DNA from 4 places in the Nitrobacter vulgaris genome. Region 2 is predicted to be linked to each of the others. Evidence: predicted binding sites of a transcription regulator. Region 2 holds the regulator's gene; each other region holds the start of a gene.
The links. Region 2 encodes LexA, which represses DNA repair genes until DNA is damaged. Its sites were predicted from a motif close to TGTTCNNNNTGTGTTCNG; they were not measured.
Positions count from the first base shown of each region.

Region 1: ruvC (crossover junction endodeoxyribonuclease RuvC) is a predicted target of LexA. The motif match lies at 2,247-2,264, and genes of this name have one in related genera.
Region 3: GGQ85_RS05840 (helicase-related protein) is a predicted target of LexA. The motif match lies at 2,645-2,662, and genes of this name have one in related genera.
Region 4: GGQ85_RS08340 (DNA recombination protein RmuC) is a predicted target of LexA. The motif match lies at 2,867-2,884, and genes of this name have one in related genera.

Region 1 covers NZ_JAVDPZ010000021.1:30,435-35,112, reverse strand. Annotated here, with positions in the region: gene mgtE (magnesium transporter) at 1-916, shown strand, start outside; gene GGQ85_RS13325 (hypothetical protein) at 988-1,401, opposite strand; gene GGQ85_RS13320 (hypothetical protein) at 1,549-2,154, opposite strand; gene ruvC (crossover junction endodeoxyribonuclease RuvC) at 2,383-2,898, shown strand; gene ruvA (Holliday junction branch migration protein RuvA) at 2,895-3,512, shown strand; gene ruvB (Holliday junction branch migration DNA helicase RuvB) at 3,509-4,558, shown strand; gene ybgC (tol-pal system-associated acyl-CoA thioesterase) at 4,555-4,678, shown strand, end outside.
Region 2 covers NZ_JAVDPZ010000001.1:119,795-124,472, reverse strand. Annotated here, with positions in the region: gene GGQ85_RS00590 (DUF4381 domain-containing protein) at 1-203, opposite strand, end outside; gene moaC (cyclic pyranopterin monophosphate synthase MoaC) at 486-1,016, shown strand; gene GGQ85_RS00580 (molybdopterin molybdotransferase MoeA) at 1,241-2,455, shown strand; gene lexA (transcriptional repressor LexA) at 2,618-3,325, shown strand; gene GGQ85_RS00570 (ComEC/Rec2 family competence protein) at 3,366-4,678, opposite strand, start outside.
Region 3 covers NZ_JAVDPZ010000006.1:156,952-161,629, reverse strand. Annotated here, with positions in the region: gene GGQ85_RS05840 (helicase-related protein) at 1-2,451, opposite strand, end outside; gene GGQ85_RS05835 (DUF3108 domain-containing protein) at 2,886-3,686, opposite strand; gene rpmB (50S ribosomal protein L28) at 4,231-4,524, shown strand.
Region 4 covers NZ_JAVDPZ010000010.1:20,128-24,805, forward strand. Annotated here, with positions in the region: gene GGQ85_RS08320 (phosphorylase family protein) at 1-540, shown strand, start outside; gene truA (tRNA pseudouridine(38-40) synthase TruA) at 537-1,274, opposite strand; gene fmt (methionyl-tRNA formyltransferase) at 1,274-2,206, opposite strand; gene def (peptide deformylase) at 2,239-2,766, opposite strand; gene GGQ85_RS08340 (DNA recombination protein RmuC) at 2,915-4,129, shown strand; gene GGQ85_RS08345 (AmpG family muropeptide MFS transporter) at 4,169-4,678, shown strand, end outside.

The DNA of each region.
Region 1 (4,678 bases), on a different contig from region 2:
CCGCCAGGTCGAACGGACCCGCGAGACGGTCTATGCGATCTATGTACTGGACGCCTTCACGCGAAGGCTGGTGGGCGCGGTGTCGTTGCGGCGGCTGATCGCCGGTGAGCCTTCGGCCCAGATCGCCGATCTGGCGCGCGCCCCGATCACCACCTCCCCGCTAACGGATCGCGAAGAGGTCGCGCGGCTGATCTCGCGGCACGACATGCTGGCGGTGCCTGTCGTGGACAAGGCCGGGCATGTCCTCGGCATCGTCACGGTCGACGACATCATCGACGCCATCATCGAAGAAAACACCGAGGACGCCCAGAAATTCGGCGGCATGGCGGCGACTGACGAACCGTATCTGCAGGTTGGGCTGCCGGGTATGATCCGCAAGCGCGGCGGTTGGCTGTGCGTGCTGTTTATCGGCGAGCTATTGACCGCGAGCGCCATGCAGCACTTCGAGGGCGAGCTGGAAAAGGCCATCGTGCTGACGCTGTTCATCCCGCTGATCATGAGTTCGGGCGGCAACTCCGGCTCGCAGGCGACCTCGCTCCTGATCCGCGCGCTGGCGCTGCGCGAGGTCAAGCTCGGCGACTGGTGGCGCGTGGCCTTGCGCGAACTGCCGACGGGATTGATCCTCGGCGCCATGCTGGGCGTCATCGGACTGGTCCGCGTGGTGGCCTGGCAGAAGCTCGGCATTTACGACTATGGCGAGCACTGGATGCTGATCGGGCTGACCGTCGCGGCTGCGCTGATCGGCGTTGTTGTTTTCGGCTCGGTGTCCGGATCGATGCTTCCGTTTATGCTACAACGCGCCGGCTTCGATCCCGCGAGCGCTTCGGCGCCGCTGGTGGCGACGTTGGTCGACGTCACCGGGCTGATGATCTACTTCAGCGTGGCGGTGCTGATCCTGAGTGGGACGCTGCTGTAGAGCATTTCCGCTCCACTTCGCTCGAAAACGCCATAGTAGCGGGGCGCTACGCGTTCGCTGAGGGCGCATGCCTAATCATTTACGCCAACCTCCGTCAGAAGGAATCCGGCTGGCGTCCTGGTGAAGGTAAAAATGCTCTCGCCGCAGATGACAAAGTAGTTGTCGTTGTTCTCGCCATCTCGACCGTATTCCGCTTTCTTCCGCTGGATGCACGCACGATCTTTCGCGGGGAACAGTTCCGGATAGGCCTTCGCCCGAAACTGTGCGGCATCCGCGTACGCCTTGTCACCCATGAAAGGCAGCTTGGTCATGCTGGCGACGGCAGCCGGATCGTTCGCTTTCAAAGCCGCTCGGAACTTGACGATAAAGGCATTGAATTCCGCCTCCAAGGCAGGAGACGCGGCGGGTTTTTTCGGCGTTTGCGCGAGTGCAAGCGCAGGGCTCGTGAGGACGGATGCAAGGACGATTCTGAACAGTATGCTCATCGTGGTGAAAACCCCGGCAGAATGCGGTTGAAGGTCAACTCGTGACCTGACTGAGCGCCTCAATTCTCTTGGCGAATACTCTTTCCGTCCGTGCTCCAGCACCGGCGGCTTACGCTTGCCGGCCTGTTGGCTTGATCTGCCGGTTCATCATTCGGCGATGCCCCGCACAATCTCTTCCGCGGCCTTGGTTCTCATTCCGCCGATCGTCGGCTTGTCCTTGCCACATGCGAACGATGCCGCTGCATCGGCGAGTGCATGCGCAGCTTCATTGGCATTCGGGTTCGCTCCGGTGTCAACAGCGCCCATGACGCAGGCGGTATCATGTGTGATCCGGATCACGGCGAGTACCTGGTTGCCCGCAACCGGCAAATCCTGTTTCTGAAGTTTCATCCTGACGATCGCGGCATAAGGCTCGAACTCCTTGCCCTTGCCAGATCCGCGCCAGTCGACGGTCAATCCGGCGGACCATGCTTCCACCGCCCAGATGATCGTTTGCGGGTGAGCCCCCTTTGGCCAGCGAAAGCCTATCCGCAGACGGGTTCCCAGGGCGTTGACCAGCACCTGCGCGCCACCGGCGCCGGGACATGTCTTGAGCTGGTCTTCCTCGTCGCCCGGCTCGTCGCCGATCGGAGCGAAAGTGCAGTCCTTGTTGGCAATGGACGTGAACCGGTTTTGCGCGGCGGTTGGCGAATCGGCCGAAACAGCGGTGCTGACGATCGTCATCATGAAGAAAACGGCAATTGCTATCCGCATAACGCTTGAAATTCCTCTTCGGTCCGGTCTCGGAGACGGATCTGCCGTCGCTTATGACGTGGCTATCCCGTCCTCGAGCGGACCATGTTCAGCCGAACATGGATAGATCGGTCGGACGACGGATACGGCTTTGTCGTTACCGGAACGGGCAAGGTTCGATGCGTTGAAACGAATAGAGCCGGAGCCCGCTTGGGGGACGCAGCGGGATGCTTTGCGCTAACATGGGCCATGACCTCCGCACCGATTCGCATTCTGGGCATTGATCCGGGCCTCCGCCGCACCGGCTGGGGCGTGCTCGACATCGAGGGCCATCGGCTGATCTTCGTCGGCTGCGGCTCGGTCGAGACGCGCGAACACATGGCGCTGGCGAGCCGGCTGCTGGCGATCCATGCCGGGCTCGGCGCAGTGCTCGACCGATTCCGCCCCGCCGAGGCTGCGATCGAGCAGACCTTCGTCAACAAGGATGGCGTGGCGACGCTGAAGCTCGGGCAGGCGCGGGGCGTTGCGATGCTGGCGCCGGCGATGTTCGGCATCGCGGTGGCGGAATACGCGCCCAACCAGGTAAAGAAGACCGTGGTTGGCGCGGGCCATGCCGACAAGACCCAGATCCAGGCGATGCTGAAAATCCTGCTGCCGAAAGCCGATCCGAGGAGCGCGGACGCCGCCGACGCGCTCGCTATTGCCATTACCCACGCGCATCACCGGGGCGCTGCGGCGCTGCGGATGAAGGTGGCGGGCGCATGATCGGCAAGCTGAAAGGTATCATCGACTCCTACAGCGAGGATTATCTGATCCTCGATGTCGGCGGCGTCGGCTATCAGGTGCATTGCGCCTCGCGCACGCTGCAGGCGCTGCCGTCGCCGGGCGAGGCGGCGGTGTTGTCGATCGAGACGTATGTGCGCGAGGACCAGATCAAGCTGTTCGGATTTCGCACTGACCACGAGCGCGAGTGGTTCCGTCTGTTGCAGACGGTGCAGGGCGTCGGTGCGAGGGTGGCGCTCGCGGTGCTGGGCACGCTGTCGCCGGCCGATCTCGCTAACGCCATTGCCCTGCGGGACAAGGCTGCGGTGGCGCGTACGCCGGGCGTCGGACCAAAGGTGGCTGAACGCATCGTCACCGAGCTCAAGGACAAGGCGCCGTCCTTCGCAAATGTCGATCCGGCGGTGGTCCATCTTGCGGGCGCCATCGATGACCAGCATGCGCCGCGCCCGGTGCGGGATGCGATCTCCGCACTGGTTAATCTCGGTTACGGTCAACCGCAGGCGACCGCAGCGATCGCGGCCGCCTCGCGCGGCGCTGGCGAAAATGCGGAGACCGCGCAACTGATCCGGCTCGGCTTGAAGGAGCTGTCGAAGTGACCACGCCCTCCCGCATCGTCACGCCCGAACGCCGCACCGACGATGTCGGCGACACCGCGCTGCGGCCGCAGAAGCTGTCCGAGTTCGTCGGCCAGGCGCAGGCGCGCGCCAACCTGCAGATCTTCATCGATGCTGCCCGTAAACGAAAAGAGGCGCTCGATCACGTGCTGTTCGTCGGCCCGCCCGGCCTCGGCAAGACCACGCTGGCGCAGATCGTCGCGCGCGAACTCGGCGTCGGCTTTCGCGCAACCTCCGGTCCCGTGATCGCCAAGGCCGGTGATCTTGCGGCACTTCTGACTAACCTCGAAGAGCGCGACGTGTTGTTCATTGATGAAATTCATCGCCTCTCGCCGGCGGTGGAGGAGGTGCTCTATCCGGCGATGGAGGATTTTCAGCTCGATCTCATCATCGGCGAGGGACCGGCGGCCCGCTCGGTCAAGATCGAGTTGGCGAAGTTTACGCTGGTCGGCGCAACGACGCGCGCGGGCCTCTTGACCAATCCGCTGCGCGACCGCTTCGGGATTCCGGTGCGATTGAATTTCTACACCGTCGATGAGCTGGAGAGGATCGTCAGCCGTGGCGCCCGTGTTCTCAATGTCAGCATGACGGCGGACGGCGCCAACGAGATCGCCCGCCGCGCCCGCGGCACCCCGCGCATCGCCGGCCGCCTGCTGCGCCGGGTGCGCGATTTCGCGTCCGCCGCCGATGCGGCGTCGATCGACCGGAAAATCGCCGATCATGCGCTCGGCGCGCTCGAAGTCGATGCGGCCGGCCTCGATGCGATGGACCGCCGCTATCTCACGACCATCGCGCTGAACTATGGTGGCGGACCTGTGGGGGTGGAGACCATGGCGGCGGCGCTGTCGGAGCCGCGCGACGCCATCGAGGACATCATCGAGCCGTTCCTGATCCAGTGCGGCTACCTGCAGCGCACGCCGCGCGGACGGCTGCTCACGTCACACGCGTTCCGTCATCTCGGCCTGACTGAGCCCACGCGCGATCCGGCGCAGTTCGGCTTGTTCGGCGGGGAGGAGGAAGATCAATGAATGCGTCGCCGCAGACCCGCCATCTCGACGGCGAGATTCGCGACGGCAGGCATCACATGCAAGTCCGCGTCTATTATGAGGACACGGATTTTACCGGCCTCGTCTATCACGCTAATTATC
Region 2 (4,678 bases):
GCCGCAAGCTCGGTAAGCGCCGCTCGACGATAGCGGTTGCGATACCACCAATAGGTCAGCCGCCACAGACCAAAGAGAAGGCCGGCCGTGGCAACGGCCAGCGCAATCCGCAGCGGCCATGTCTGGGGCCAAAGACTGATCGCCGGCGGCAATGGAATGTCGATCAGGCCGGCGACTGGATCGGGTTGTGGAGAACTAGCCAAGGCTGCCCGGCCTCGCGAAGACGCGCGCGGTGAAGTCCAGTTTCGAACACCTGTCCTCAGATTCTTTTCTTTGCTTTCCAGAACGACATCTAAATTCTACAAAAGAGGCAAGTCGAAACTTAAAAAAGCAATCAGCCGTTTTGCTATCGATATGTAGCTTTATCCCGTTTCCAGATTTTAAAATCTTCACAAAGTGCTGAAACTATACGTTAAAATCTGGTCTTGAAAAAATAGCCTCTCCCCTCGTGAGAGAGGGAAGAACCAGCTCAGGATTTGATTGACATGGCAGACAAGAAAAACAAGACCGCCGGGAAACACAAACTCGCCCTCACCCACATCGACGTCAAAGGCGAGGCGCGGATGGTCGATGTCTCGGCAAAGCCCGCAACCGAGCGCGTTGCTGTCGCCGAGGGCCAGGTCGTCATGACCAGGGCGACGCTCGACTTGATTGAAAGCGGCAACGCCAAGAAGGGCGACGTGCTCGGCACTGCGCGCATTGCGGGCATCATGGCCGCCAAGCGCACTTCGGATTTAATCCCACTCTGCCATCCACTGGCGCTGTCGAAAGTCACGCTCGACATCGAGGCCGACAGGAGAATTCCGGGCTGCCGCGTCCGCGCAAGCGTCAAAGTCTCCGGCCCGACCGGAGTAGAGATGGAAGCCCTCACGGCGGTATCCGTCGCCTGCCTGACGATCTACGACATGATCAAGGCCGTGGAACGCGGCGTCCGGATCGAGGGCATTCACCTCGTCGAGAAAAAGGGCGGCAAGTCCGGCCACTATCTTGTGACGGATACCGCCTCAGAACCATAGCCGCCGCGCGAATGCGTCGTTAAGCGGCATTTTGGCTCTTAGTACCGTTGTATGCGAGCCGCGAGTTCGGTAGATGTTTGACGCGCCCGCCAGGCGCATCGCGCCTAGCGCGTATTCCGCAAAAATGGATACCGGTTTTGCGATCAGAATACGCGCAAGCTATTGATTGAGGGGATTTTCTTACGGCTGATCGCACGGCCGGAAAATGCTCTAGGAGAATGGTCATGCCCCTGATGACGGTCGCCGACGCCCTTGCGGCTGTTCTTGCCGGAGTCGAACCGCTCCCGGAGGAACCCGTGGCTCTCGAAGCCGCGCATCGCCGGGTGTTGGCGCGCGATCTCCCCTCGCGCCGGACTCAGCCGCCGGTCGCAATGTCGGCGATGGACGGCTATGCGGTGCGCGCAGCGGACATCGCGACAATTCCAGCGCGGCTACAGGTGATCGGTGAGATCGCTGCGGGACGGCCGCTCGAGCGCGCGCTGCAAACCGGCGAGGCCTTACGGATTTTCACCGGCGGCGTAGTGCCGGACAGCGCCGATACAGTCGTGATCCAGGAAGACACCGAACGCGACGGCAACCACGTCATCGTCAAGGAAGCCACTGCTCCCGGAAAGAACATTCGTCCTGCCGGCGTGGATTTTCGTGAGGGCGACGTCCTGATCCGGGCCAGCAGCCATCTCACCGACCGCCATCTTTCCCTTGCTGCCGGCATGAACTATCCGGACCTGCCGGTGCATCGCCGTCCCACAATAGCGATGCTCGCCACGGGTGACGAACTGGTTTTGCCGGGCGCGACGCCCGGTCCGGGCCAGATCATCTTGTCCAACGGCTACGCGCTTCGCGCACTCGCCCGAGGCGAAGGCGCCGAGGCGATCGACCTCGGTATCGCCGCCGACACAATGGACGCCACAACCGCCGCGATCCGCCGCGCCCGCGAGAGCGGCGCCGACATTCTGGTTACGACCGGCGGCGCGTCGGTCGGCGACCATGACTTCGTCAAGCGTGCACTGGAGGCGGAAGGCGTGGAGATTGCGTTCTGGCGGATCGCACTGCGGCCGGGCAAGCCGATGATGCACGGACGTCTAGGCCCGATGCGGGTGATCGGCCTCCCCGGCAATCCCGTCTCGTCCTACATCTGCGCGTTTCTGTTCATGGTGCCGCTGATTCGCGCGCTATCGGGGCGTGAAGATGTGCACCACTGCATTGAACCGGCGCTGCTCGGCAGCGATGTTAGCGCCAATCAAGCCAGGCAGGATTATCTGCGCGCCCGACTCACACCCTCGACGGACGGCTTGCCGGTCGCGACGCCGATCGGGCATCAGGACAGCTCGCTGATGGGAAAACTCGCTGCGGCAGAGGCTCTCGTAATCCGCACGCCATTTGCGCCGGCTGCAAGCAAAGGCGAGCCCTGCGCCATCATTAAGCTTTCGCTGTCATAAAACGTCGCTTTGTTGACCTTAAATTAAAGGGTTGCGGAACACATATCGAACATATAGTGTATGTTCATGATTTGTTTCGAGGTTCGTGCCGCGGGGTTATAAGGGCTGCAGGCCCGATGTCCCCTAGTTGGCAAGAACCCATCAACCAGGGACTGGGTCGGGATGCTCACGCGCAAACAGTATGAACTCCTGCGTTTTATCAACGAACGGCTGAAAGAATCCGGCGTGCCGCCCTCGTTCGATGAAATGAAGGACGCGCTCGACCTGCGCTCGAAGTCCGGCATCCATCGCCTGATTACCGCGCTGGAAGAACGAGGATTCATCCGCCGTCTGCCCAACCGCGCCCGCGCCATCGAAGTCATCAAACTGCCCGAACTCGCCGCCAGCGGCGGCGGCGGCCGTCGCGGTTTCACACCGAGCGTCATCGAAGGCAATCTGGGCAAAGTCCGCCGCAGCAGCGGCGGCGCTGTCGTCGACGATGCGGAACGTCCGGTCGCCGTTCCGGTGATGGGACGGATTGCAGCCGGCACGCCGATCGAAGCGTTGCAGACCTGCAGCCACACCGTCAGCGTGCCGCCCGACATGCTTGGTACCGGCGAACACTACGCGCTTGAGGTACGCGGCGATTCCATGGTCGATGCCGGAATTCTCGATGGCGATCTTGCGTTGATCCAGCGGAACCAGACCGCTGATACCGGCGACATCGTCGTTGCCCTGATCGACGACGAGGAAGCGACGTTGAAACGCTTCCGCCGTCGCGGCGCTTCGATCGCGCTGGAGCCGGCGAACACGGCTTACGAAGTTCGCATACTTCCGCCCAATCGGGTCCAGATCCAGGGCAGACTGATCGGCATTTACCGCAAGTACTGATTTCATCAGGAGCGAAAGGCTCCAACCGTGGACGAGCCGTTCAATCGTCCGGCTGGAGATCCTCGGGCACCGGCGTGGCGTCGGCCGGGGGTTCCGGTTTTGATTGCAGCTGTGCCGACTGTTCATCGACGGCAGCGGATGACCAGGGACGATCGACGCCGACAGGACGTGCGGCATCAACAGCAAAGCCGGATCTTGAAGCACCAGATCTTGAAGCACTTGGGGTTCGCCACAAGGCAAGAGCGCCTTCACGCCGCAGCCTGTTTTGATCGATCACCTGCGCTGGGCACCCCTCCGGAGCCTGCCACGGCGTCACCATGAGCTCCGCCCGCGTACAATCATCCTGCATCGCCTCCGGACGCCGCGTAAGCGCGACAAGTCCACCTCCACTCACCTTGACCACGCAGCCCTCATCGTCGCATGAGACGCCTTCCGCCAGCGTAGGGTCGGCAGACCCACGCCCATCCCCGTCGGCGGCAAGCCATTCCCTGACCGTGAAAGAGTCCTTACTCGTACTGATGAGGCGCAGCCGGCCGTCCCCGCCCCTCACGGCGACATTGCGACCTTCCGCGGAGATCAGGATATCCGGCGGCGTCACCGCAAATGACCACACGATCGCCAGCGCGACCACAACCGCGCCGCTCCAGCGCAGCGGTGTTCTCAACAGTCCGAGCAGAATGATGCCCGCGGTCGCCGCGAGCAGCGGCCCCGTTCCAAAAGCAGCCGTATGACCGATGGCGCCCGGAAGCGCCGCTACCCATTGAGCCACAGCGACCATCCATTCGATGCCAAAGTCCATCAGCCGCCAGAACACGCCGTCGAAGCCAAACGGCATGGCCGCAAGTCCGAGAAGCCCGGCCGGCATCACCAGCGCCGAGATCACCGGCATCGCCAGCAGGTTCGCAACAATGCCGTATGGCGTCACCCGATGGAAATGGAACGCGACATACGGCGTGGTCGCGAGTCCGGCCACGAGTGACGCCAGCGCCAGCATGGCGATTTCGCGTCCACCCCACAGAGCGGCCCTCGCCGTCGGCGAGTGATCGGGGGTTGCAAGCATCTTCGGCATCCCGACCTGAACTAGCGCCACCAACCCGAGCGTCGCCGCGAACGACATTTGAAAGCTCGGGTGGATCAATGACTCCGGCGCAATCGCAAGCACGATCATCGCCGCCACCGCGAGTGTGCGAAACGTAATAGCGCGCCTGTCCACCATGATCGCGATCAGCACCACCGCCGTCATGAAGAACGAGCGCTGGGTCGCAACCTCGGCGCCCGACAGCAGAAGATAAAAGGCGGCTGCCGCAAGCGCCGCAGCCGCCGACCACTTCTTGATCGGGAAGGTTGCCGTCA
Region 3 (4,678 bases), on a different contig from region 2:
GCGATAGCCAAGAGCGCTCAGGATGGAAGCAAAATCCTCACCAGCAGTGCCCGCGAGCGACGTCATGGCCTGCGTCACGACAAACCCGCGGCCATCGAATGCGCCAGCGGGCTTTTCGCCGGGCGCCCCTTCCCGCCATGACAGAGCCGGACGGATCAGGTCGGCAAGCCTTTCGAGGATATCGACGCGGACGGCGCGTTCGCCACATTGCCGATAGCCGAGGGCGCGATAGGCGTCGCGATCGAGCAGCTTGTCCGCCGGGAACGAAGTGCGGCCACTGCTTGCGAGATGCTGCGCGCTGGACAGCGCCGAAAGGTCGGCATTCTCCTGCTTCAGCGCCCACAACAGCGAGGCCAGCGACCGTGCAGCCGGCTTCAAAAGCAAGGGGAAATAGATATGGTAAGCGCCGAAACGCACCCCGTACTTGCGCAAGGACGAGCGCGACGGCTGATCGAGATCCTTTAGTTCCGCAGCGACCTTTTGCCGCTCCAGCACGCCGAGCGCCTCGATCAACTGGAAGGCAATGCCGCGTGCGATACCGGTGATATCCTCCGCTTTAGACAACTCGAACAGCGGCCCGAGAAGCTTCTCGATATGGGTTTTCAGCCATAGATCGAGCCTGGCTTGCACCGCCTCGCGCGGCGCTCCGGTCAGCCGTTCGTCGGAAATGATCCGCAGCCGCGGATGCAGCGCGTCGTCTGCAGCCACCAGTCGCGCCACCGCGTCTCCCGTCCAGCGAATGGTGCCATCCGAGGTCAGCACAAACTGGTCGTCCGCCGCCCCCGACAATTTCTCCGCGCGCGCCTCGATTTCGCCAGCTAGCGCCTTTTGCGCGATCGCCTGCAAGGCCTTGGCTTCGGAACCCGCCTCCGCCGCATCCGGCGCGAACGTAAATCCGTCGAGACGGCCGATCACATGGCCCTCAACGATCACCTCACCCGTCTTGCCGATTTCCGTATCCAACATCGTGTTTTCCCGCAGGCGGCGCATCAATACACTGGTCCGGCGGTCAACGAAACGCTCCGTAAGCCTTTGGTGCAGCGCATCGGACAATTTATTTTCGACCTCGCGCGAAATTGCCTGCCAGTGCCCGGGATCGGCCAGCCAGTCCGGGCGATTTGCCACGAAAGTCCAGGTCCGGATCTGCGCGATCCGTCCCGACAAGGTATCGATATCTCCGTCGGCACTATCGGCCTGCGCGACCTGGGCCGCGAACCAGTCGTCAGGAATCTTGCCTTCACGCATCAGAAAGCCAAACAGTGTCGTCACCAGTTCGGCGTGAGCCGCCGGCGCGATCTTGCGATAATCCGGAATTTGGCAAGCGTCCCACAGCCGCTCCACCGCGGCCGCGCTTTGCGCCATGGCGCGCACCTCGACGTCGCGCGCCGCGTGATCGAGCACCCGCAAATCTTCGGCGATCGGCGCGCGGGTCAGCGCCTCGTGCGAAGGAGTCAGCGCCAGCGAGACTTGCAATCCGCCGAGCGAAGAAAAATCGAGATCGGAATTGCGCCACTGCAGCGTTCTGACTGCCTCAAAAGTGTGGTTCTGCAGCGCGTCCACGAGTTCGGGCTCGAACGGCGCACAGCGCCCGGTGGTGCCGAAGGTGCCGTTGCGAGTGGCGCGGCCGGCGCGGCCAGCAATCTGCGCGAACTCAGCAGGCGTGAGCCGGCGAAACTGGTAGCCATCGTATTTACGGTCCGAAGCGAAGGCAACGTGATCGACGTCAAGATTGAGACCCATGCCGACCGCGTCGGTGGCGACCAGATAATCGACGTCACCGGATTGGAACATCGCAACCTGCGCATTACGGGTGCGCGGGCTAAGCGATCCCAACACCACCGCTGCCCCGCCGTGTTGGCGTCGGATCAGTTCGGCAATGGCGTAAACCTCGTTCGCCGAGAAGGCGACGATCGCAGTGCGGCGAGGCTGCCGGGTGATCTTGCGGTCGCCGGCGAATTCAAGCTGGGATAGCCGCGGGCGCGTGACGATACTCGCGCCAGGCAAAAGCCGCTCGACGATGGGGCGCATTGTGGCTGCGCCGAGCAGCAACGTCTCGTCGCGGCCACGCCGGCGTAGCAGGCGGTCGGTGAAAACATGGCCCCTTTCAAGGTCGGCCGCGATCTGGATTTCATCGATGGCGAGGAAAGACACGTCAAGATCTCGCGGCATCGCTTCGACGGTCGAGACCCAAAAGCGCGGGCGGGCCGGCTTGATCTTCTCCTCACCGGTGACCAGGGCGACGGAATCCGCCCCGGCGCGGTCGACAATCTTGTTGTAGATTTCGCGAGCGAGCAGTCGCAGCGGCAGGCCGATAATGCCGGAGGAATGCGCCAGCATCCGCTCGATGGCCAAGTGGGTCTTGCCAGTGTTGGTCGGACCGAGCACTGCCGTCACGGCCGCGCCGGGCGCGCGACCGTTGCCGGGCGGAGATATCGAAGATGAAGAGGCCATATTTTCCGAGGGCTTTTGCGGCGCTAGCGGAGCGGGAAGGCGAATGTCAAATCCAAAGCTCCACTGGAGGCTATTGGCCTGGCTCGATCGATCCCAACATTTGCGTAGGCACCCTGCTTGCAGGGGACGCAACCGCACCACGGGATCGGAGGTGTTTCACAATGCGACGCATGCCGAGCCGCAGCTTAAGCTTTGGAACGAGTCCGGAACGAATCGCGCCCGAATCGCTGACTCCTGATCTATCTGGCTTCGTTCACCGCAACATCTCGTGTTTGAATGGACCTATGGAAACTAGATCAAGTTCTGCGCCGCTTAACAAGAGCAGCAATTTCTCTTAGTTTATGAATCCATGGACGCATGAATTCAACAGCAGGAGTCAACAGGATTCTGTTGAAGCGAAACGACCTGTCGCCTGTCCCGCCCAGTGACAGCTCCTACCGGGTTTTAGCCGCCGTCTGTGGCGGCAGGGCAGTCGTATTGAACTCGGTCGCCTCCAGCTTGCCCGTGCCTAGCGGCGTTGGAATCGTCAGACGATAGGGTACGAGCACGCGTGTGCCGGCGATCGGCGCCAGCCAGATCTCCATGTTGCGCTCGGCGGCGAGATATTTGATCGCGAAGCGGTCCGGGACGTAGCCGGCGATCGGCGAGAAAAAGATCGCACAGACCACGACCGGGCCTTGATAGCCTTTTCCCGACTTCACGGTGTCCATGCGCTTGAAGTCGAGTCGCAGGTCGTAGCGCATGCGGCCGTCGAAGATCCCGGTCGAGGCATGACAGGCGCTGGGGCCGAGCGGGTCGGTAGTGCCGGGAGCCCGCAGCAGCGTTGCGCTCATTGGATCGAACACGCCGCGCTTATGCGCGTCGTTGACCGGAATGCGCTTGGGGTCGACCGGCGGGCTCGGCTCGATGACGAAATCCTTTACATTGCCGCCCGCCAGCGACATGCGAATGGTCTCGGATTTCTTGGAGGACGAGATGGTCGCAATATAGCTCGCGGGAATCAACGCGCCGTTGACGATGCGGCCCTGCGAGGAGCCCGTGCCGGTCCCGTGGGCAAGCGCCTTAAGAAGCCCCGTGGCGCCCCCGCTTGCCGCGGCCGAATACTGATCGTCGAGGATATCGACTGTCCAGGCGCCGGTGCCGACGAGAATCCCCGCCAAGGTGACGTCATAGCGAGCCTCGAGCTTGCCCTGCGCCGCCGCCGGCGCCGCCACCGTCAACATCGCGGCAAACATGGCAAGCGGCGCGCCGGCCAGTTGCCAAATTGAACAAAGAATCCATCGGAGCAACGTCGTCCGGCATAAGCTCACAACGGGTGGCCCTGCATGTCTCCGTCTGGTCCCGAATATTCTAACAGACTTGGCTTTCCCAAGCCTGCAGAATATCGCCGGTTGTAACGACCGTTGAATCCTCATCTAAGCAGAAGCCACCGAGGGAACCCAGCCCGGCACATCTGCGAACACGTGAAAAAACAGGGTCGGCTCGGGATTACCGCTTCGGGCCCTGACAAATCTCGGCCTCCTCTGCAACACCGTGGTCGATGGCCATCCGTCGATACGGATTGCGCCCTTTATATGATGCAGGGCACGATGCAGGCAACGCGCGCAGAAATCCGGCCGGAATAATGAGGGGGATGGGCGCAAATAAGCCGAGTTCGGTCCCGACGCCTTGACGCCCTGCTACTGTCCCCCTATACGTCCGGCGTTCCTAAAATGGACACGATTTCGAACCCCGAGCCCGCCTTGAAGGCAGATGCCGGGGACGACAGAGGATTTTCGTATGTCCCGGCGCTGCGAACTGACGGCCAAGGCTCCTTTGGTGGGCCACAGGGTCAGTCACTCCAACATCAAGACCAAGCGGCGCTTCCTGCCGAACCTGGTGAACGTCACCTTCGTGTCAGAAACTCTGGCCAGTTCGGTCCGGTTCCGGGTGTCAACCCATGCCCTGAGGAGCGTGGACCATCGCGGAGGTTTCGATGCCTTCCTGTTGAAGGCGAAGGACTCAGAGCTTTCACCGAAAGCGGTCGAAATCAAGCGCCAGATCCAAAAGAAGCAGACCGCCAAGGCGGACTGATAAAGTCGGGCTTGTTCGTTCGCTCGAACTCTCCGCCGCCACCGAGAATACGAAGGATCGGCCCCCCGCCGAAGCCGGTCTTTAACTTTTGGTAGTGCGTCAGACGCACGACCTTACTTGGCACTGCCACTGCATTGCAGCCGGGCGATCCCCC
Region 4 (4,678 bases), on a different contig from region 2:
CTCACCGCCATCGACGACGAACTCGACAAGGCGCGCGCGCCCGATGGCGTCCGGGTGATCTACACCGGCGTTGGCAAGATCAATGCCGCCAGCGCAACCACGCTGGCGCTGCTGACGATGCACCCGTCACTTGTCATCAATTACGGTACCGCGGGAAAGATCAATGAGACGCTCCAGGGTCTCGTGGAGGTCTCAAACGTCGTCCAGCGCGACATGATGGCGATGCCGCTGGCGCCGCGCGGACGCACGCCGTTCGCCCCGGAGCTTGATCTGTTGACTTCAGGCCAGGGCGGTGTCGTCTGCGGTACCGGCGACAGCTTTGTCACAAGCTCCGATCCGTGGCTGATCGAGAACAACATCGACATCGTCGACATGGAGCTGTTCGCGGTGGCGCAGGTGTGCCGGCGGCATGGCCTGCCGTGGCGTGCGTTCAAGTTCATCACCGACGACGCCAACGACCTCGCGCATCAGGACTGGACCGCCAATGTGAAGGATGGCGAGGGCCTGTTCTGGGATGCGCTGGAACGGATTCGCTCTTAGTAATCCACCCGCACAAGATACAATCCGTCGGGCGGCGCCACCGGCCCGCACGCTTCACGCCGCCGCGCGGCCAACGCGTTGGACAGGTCATCTGCGCTCCAGCGGCCATGCCCGACCCACACCAGTGATCCTACCATCGAGCGGACCTGGCTGTGCAGGTACGAGCGCGCCGACGTGATGATGTTGACGCTGTCGCCGTTTCTGACGACGTCGAGTTGATCGAGCGTTTTCTCCGGCGACTTCGCCTGACATTCAGTGTCGCGAAATGTCGTGAAATCGTGCTTTCCGATGAGCCGCTGTGCCGCCGTGTGCATCGCCTCCGCATCGAGCGGCCGCGGCACGCGCCAGACATGGCCGACATCGATGGCGAGGTTCGCGCGCCGATTGGCGATGCGATAGATGTAATGTCGTCGGCGTGCTGAGAAGCGCGCCTCGAAGCTGTCGGGCACGATCTCGGCTTCGAGCACGCCGATCGGATGTGGGCGCAGGTGCGCGTTGAGCCCGTCACGCAATCGATTCGGTACGAAGTGCTTCGCGATGTCGCAATGGGCAACCTGCGCCAGCGCATGGACGCCGGCATCGGTGCGGCCCGCGCCGTGCACGCGGACGCAATCACCGCAAATCGCCTTCACTGCCGCCTCCAGCGCGCCCTGTACCGAGGGACCGTTGTCCTGGTACTGCCAGCCGCAGAAGGGACCTCCGTCATATTCGATGGTCAGCTTGTAGCGGGGCATCAGACGAGCCGCAGCGGCGGCGTCAGCGGCGTGCCGTTCAGAAAGGCGCCGGCCTTCATCGGTGGCTTTCCCGCGCGCTGCAATTCAAGGATGCGGATCGCGCCTTCGCCGCAGGCGATCGTCAGGCGGTCGTCGAGGAGGCTCCCCGGCGATCCCGCGCCTTCCGCCAGCTCACAACGCAGGAGCTTGACGCGGACCGGCTCGCCATCCACCGGCATCTCGCACCAGGCGCCCGGAAACGGCGACAGGCCATGAATATGGCGCAGCACGTCGCGCGCGGGTCTGTTCCAGTCGATGCGCGCCTCGGTCTTATCGATCTTGGCAGCGTAGGTGACGCCTTGTTCGCTCTGCTTCGTCAACTGCAGGCCGTCGCGCGACAGCGAGGCCATCGCACGCACCATTAGATCAGCCCCAAGCGGCGCCAGCGCGTCATGAAGATCCGACGCCGTCATCGCATCGGTGATGGTGATCCGCTCGGCCAGGGCCACGTCGCCGGTGTCGAGACCGGCATCCATCTTCATGACCATGACGCCGCTTTCGGCATCACCGGCCATGATGGCGCGGTTGATCGGTGCAGCACCGCGCCAGCGCGGTAGCAACGATGCGTGCAGATTGTAGCAGCCATATCGCGGCGCACCGAGGATCGCCTGCGGCAGGATCATGCCATAGGCGACGACGACCGCGGCATCGGGGGCGAACGATTGAAACTCAAGCAGCGCCTCCGGCGTCTTCAGCGTTTTTGGCGTCAGCACGGGGAGACCGAGGCGCTGCGCTTCCCGCGCCACCGGGCTCGGCTGCAGCTTCATGCCACGGCCGGCGGGCCTCGCCTCGCGGCTGTATACGGCCGCGATCTCGTGGCCGTGGGCCACGAGTTGCAGCAGCGTCGGCACCGCAAATTCGGGCGTGCCCATGAAAATCAGGCGAAGCGGCATCTGATTAATTTCTGCGCGGCAAAAAAACCGCTTTATCTCGCGGCGAGCTTCGCGGCCTTGGTGAATTTTTTCATCACACGGTCGCGTTTCAGTTTCGAGAGGTAATCGACAAACAGCACGCCATTGAGATGGTCGATCTCATGCTGGATGCAGGTGGCGAAAAGACCCTCGGCATCCTCCTCGTGAACCTTGCCGTCAAGATCGGTGAAGCGAATCCGCACGCGCGCCGGCCGCTCGACCTCCTCGTAATATTCGGGGATCGACAGGCAGCCTTCTTCATAGACCGACAGCTCCTCCGAAGCCGAGAGGATTTCCGGATTGATGAAAACACGCGGCCGCGGTTTCGTCTCTCCTTCTTCGTCGCGTTTGGCGAGGTCCATGGTGACGATGCGGACAGGCTGCGCGATCTGGATGCCGGCGAGCCCGATGCCGGGCGCGTCGTACATGGTCTCGAACATGTCGTCGGCAAGCTTGCGGATCTCCGGCGTGACCTTTTCGATCGGCCTTGACACGAGGCGCAACTGCTTGTCCGGCACAATGATGATTTCGCGAATGGCCATGCCGGCGATGTAATCCCCGAGTCTGTCCGGGTCAATCCGCGAGCTGCATTGACCGTCCGGCCGTCATGAGCAGGCACATTGAGCTTTCGTTAACTCCGTGTGTTCGCTCTTCGTTCGCGAACATGGCCGAATCGGCTACGATGGGCGGATGAGCGACATTCTTTTCATGCTGGGCGATGTGCCGGTGCGGACCGGCGCCGTGCTGATCGCGTTTGGCGCGCTGGCGCTGGCATTGTTGCTGAGCATTGCGATCGTGATCGCGCGCTCGGGACGCCGGGGAACCGAAATGGCGACCGCGCAAGCAAGTCGCGCGGATGAACTCGAGGAGCGTCTCATCGACATGATGCGTACGCAGGCCGAGGCCACCGGCCGCGTCGACGCCATGGGCAAGGCGCTCGCAGGGCGACAGGCGGAGATGGCGCGGGCAGTCAGCGATCGGCTGGACGCGGTCACCCACCGGGTCGGCCAGTCGATGGAGCAGACCACACGCAACACCATGGACAGTCTGCGGGTGCTGCACGAACGGCTCGGAATTATCGACAACGCACACCAGAACCTAACCGAACTGACGACGCAGGTGACGACGCTGCGCGATGTGCTCGCCAACAAGCAGTCGCGCGGCGCGTTCGGGCAGGCGCGAATGGAGGCGATCGTGCAGGACGGAATGCCGAAGGGCTCGTTCGCCTTTCAGCACACGCTGCCAAACGGCAAGCGGCCGGATTGCGTAATCTTCCTCCCCGATCAGCGCCCGCTTTGCATCGATGCGAAATTTCCACTTGAGGCGATGACGGCGCTGCGCGACGCCCGAACCGACGACGAAAGGAAACTCGGAACTCAGCGGCTGCGCGCCGACGTTATGCGGCACGTCACCGACATCGCCGGAAAATATCTGATCCCGGGCGAGACCCAGGACACCGCGCTGATGTTCGTGCCATCGGAATCGGTCTATGCCGAGATTTACGACAGCTTCGACGATGTGATCCAGAAGGCCTATCGCGCCCGGATCGTGCTGGTATCGCCGTCACTCTTGATGCTGGCGATTCAGGTGATGCAACAGCTTCTCAAGGACGCGCGGATGCGCGATGCCGCGGATCAGGTACGGATCGAGGTCATGAACATGATGGGTGACGTCGAGCGCCTGCGCGACCGGGTCAACAGGCTCGGCAGCCATTTCGATCAGGTCAGCGAAGATGTGAGGCAGGTCCTGATCTCGGCCGGCAAGATCGGCAAACGGGCTATGAGGATCGAGGAACTCGATTTCAGCAAAGACGGGGCGGCTGAGGAGACGCCACGGATCGTCGAGCCCGTCGAACCGACGGTGTTTTCGCCGCAGTTCGCCCGCAAGATCCAGGCGGGTGAGTAAGAGGAGGGCGAAACTGGCCGAATCTGCTAGCACTGCGGCATGACCGCTCCGGACGTCGCCCCAACCGTATCCGAGGCTGCCTCCCGTGCGTCTTGGCGCGAGAGCATGGCGGTCTATCTGCAACCGCGCGTCCTCATTGTCATGATGCTCGGCTTCTCGTCCGGCCTGCCGCTGGCGCTGTCGGGCTCGACTCTGCAGATTTGGATGAAAGAATCCGGCATCGATCTGCACGACATCGGTCTGTTTGTTCTCGTTGGCACGCCCTATACGCTGAAGTTTCTGTGGGCGCCGTTGGTCGATGCCCTGCATATTCCGCTGCTGACGCGGCGGTTCGGCCGCCGTCGCGGTTGGCTCGTCTTTTCGCAATTGCTTCTGATCGCGGCAATCCTGTTGCTGGCCTCGACCGATCCAGTGAAAGCGCCGTGGTTTGTCGCGCTCGGCGCGGTGCTCGTGGCGGCGACGTCGGCGACGCAGGACATCGTGGTCGATGCCTTTCGGGTCGAGAGCCTGCCGGAAAGCGAGCAGGCTGCCGGCATGGCGGGTTATGTC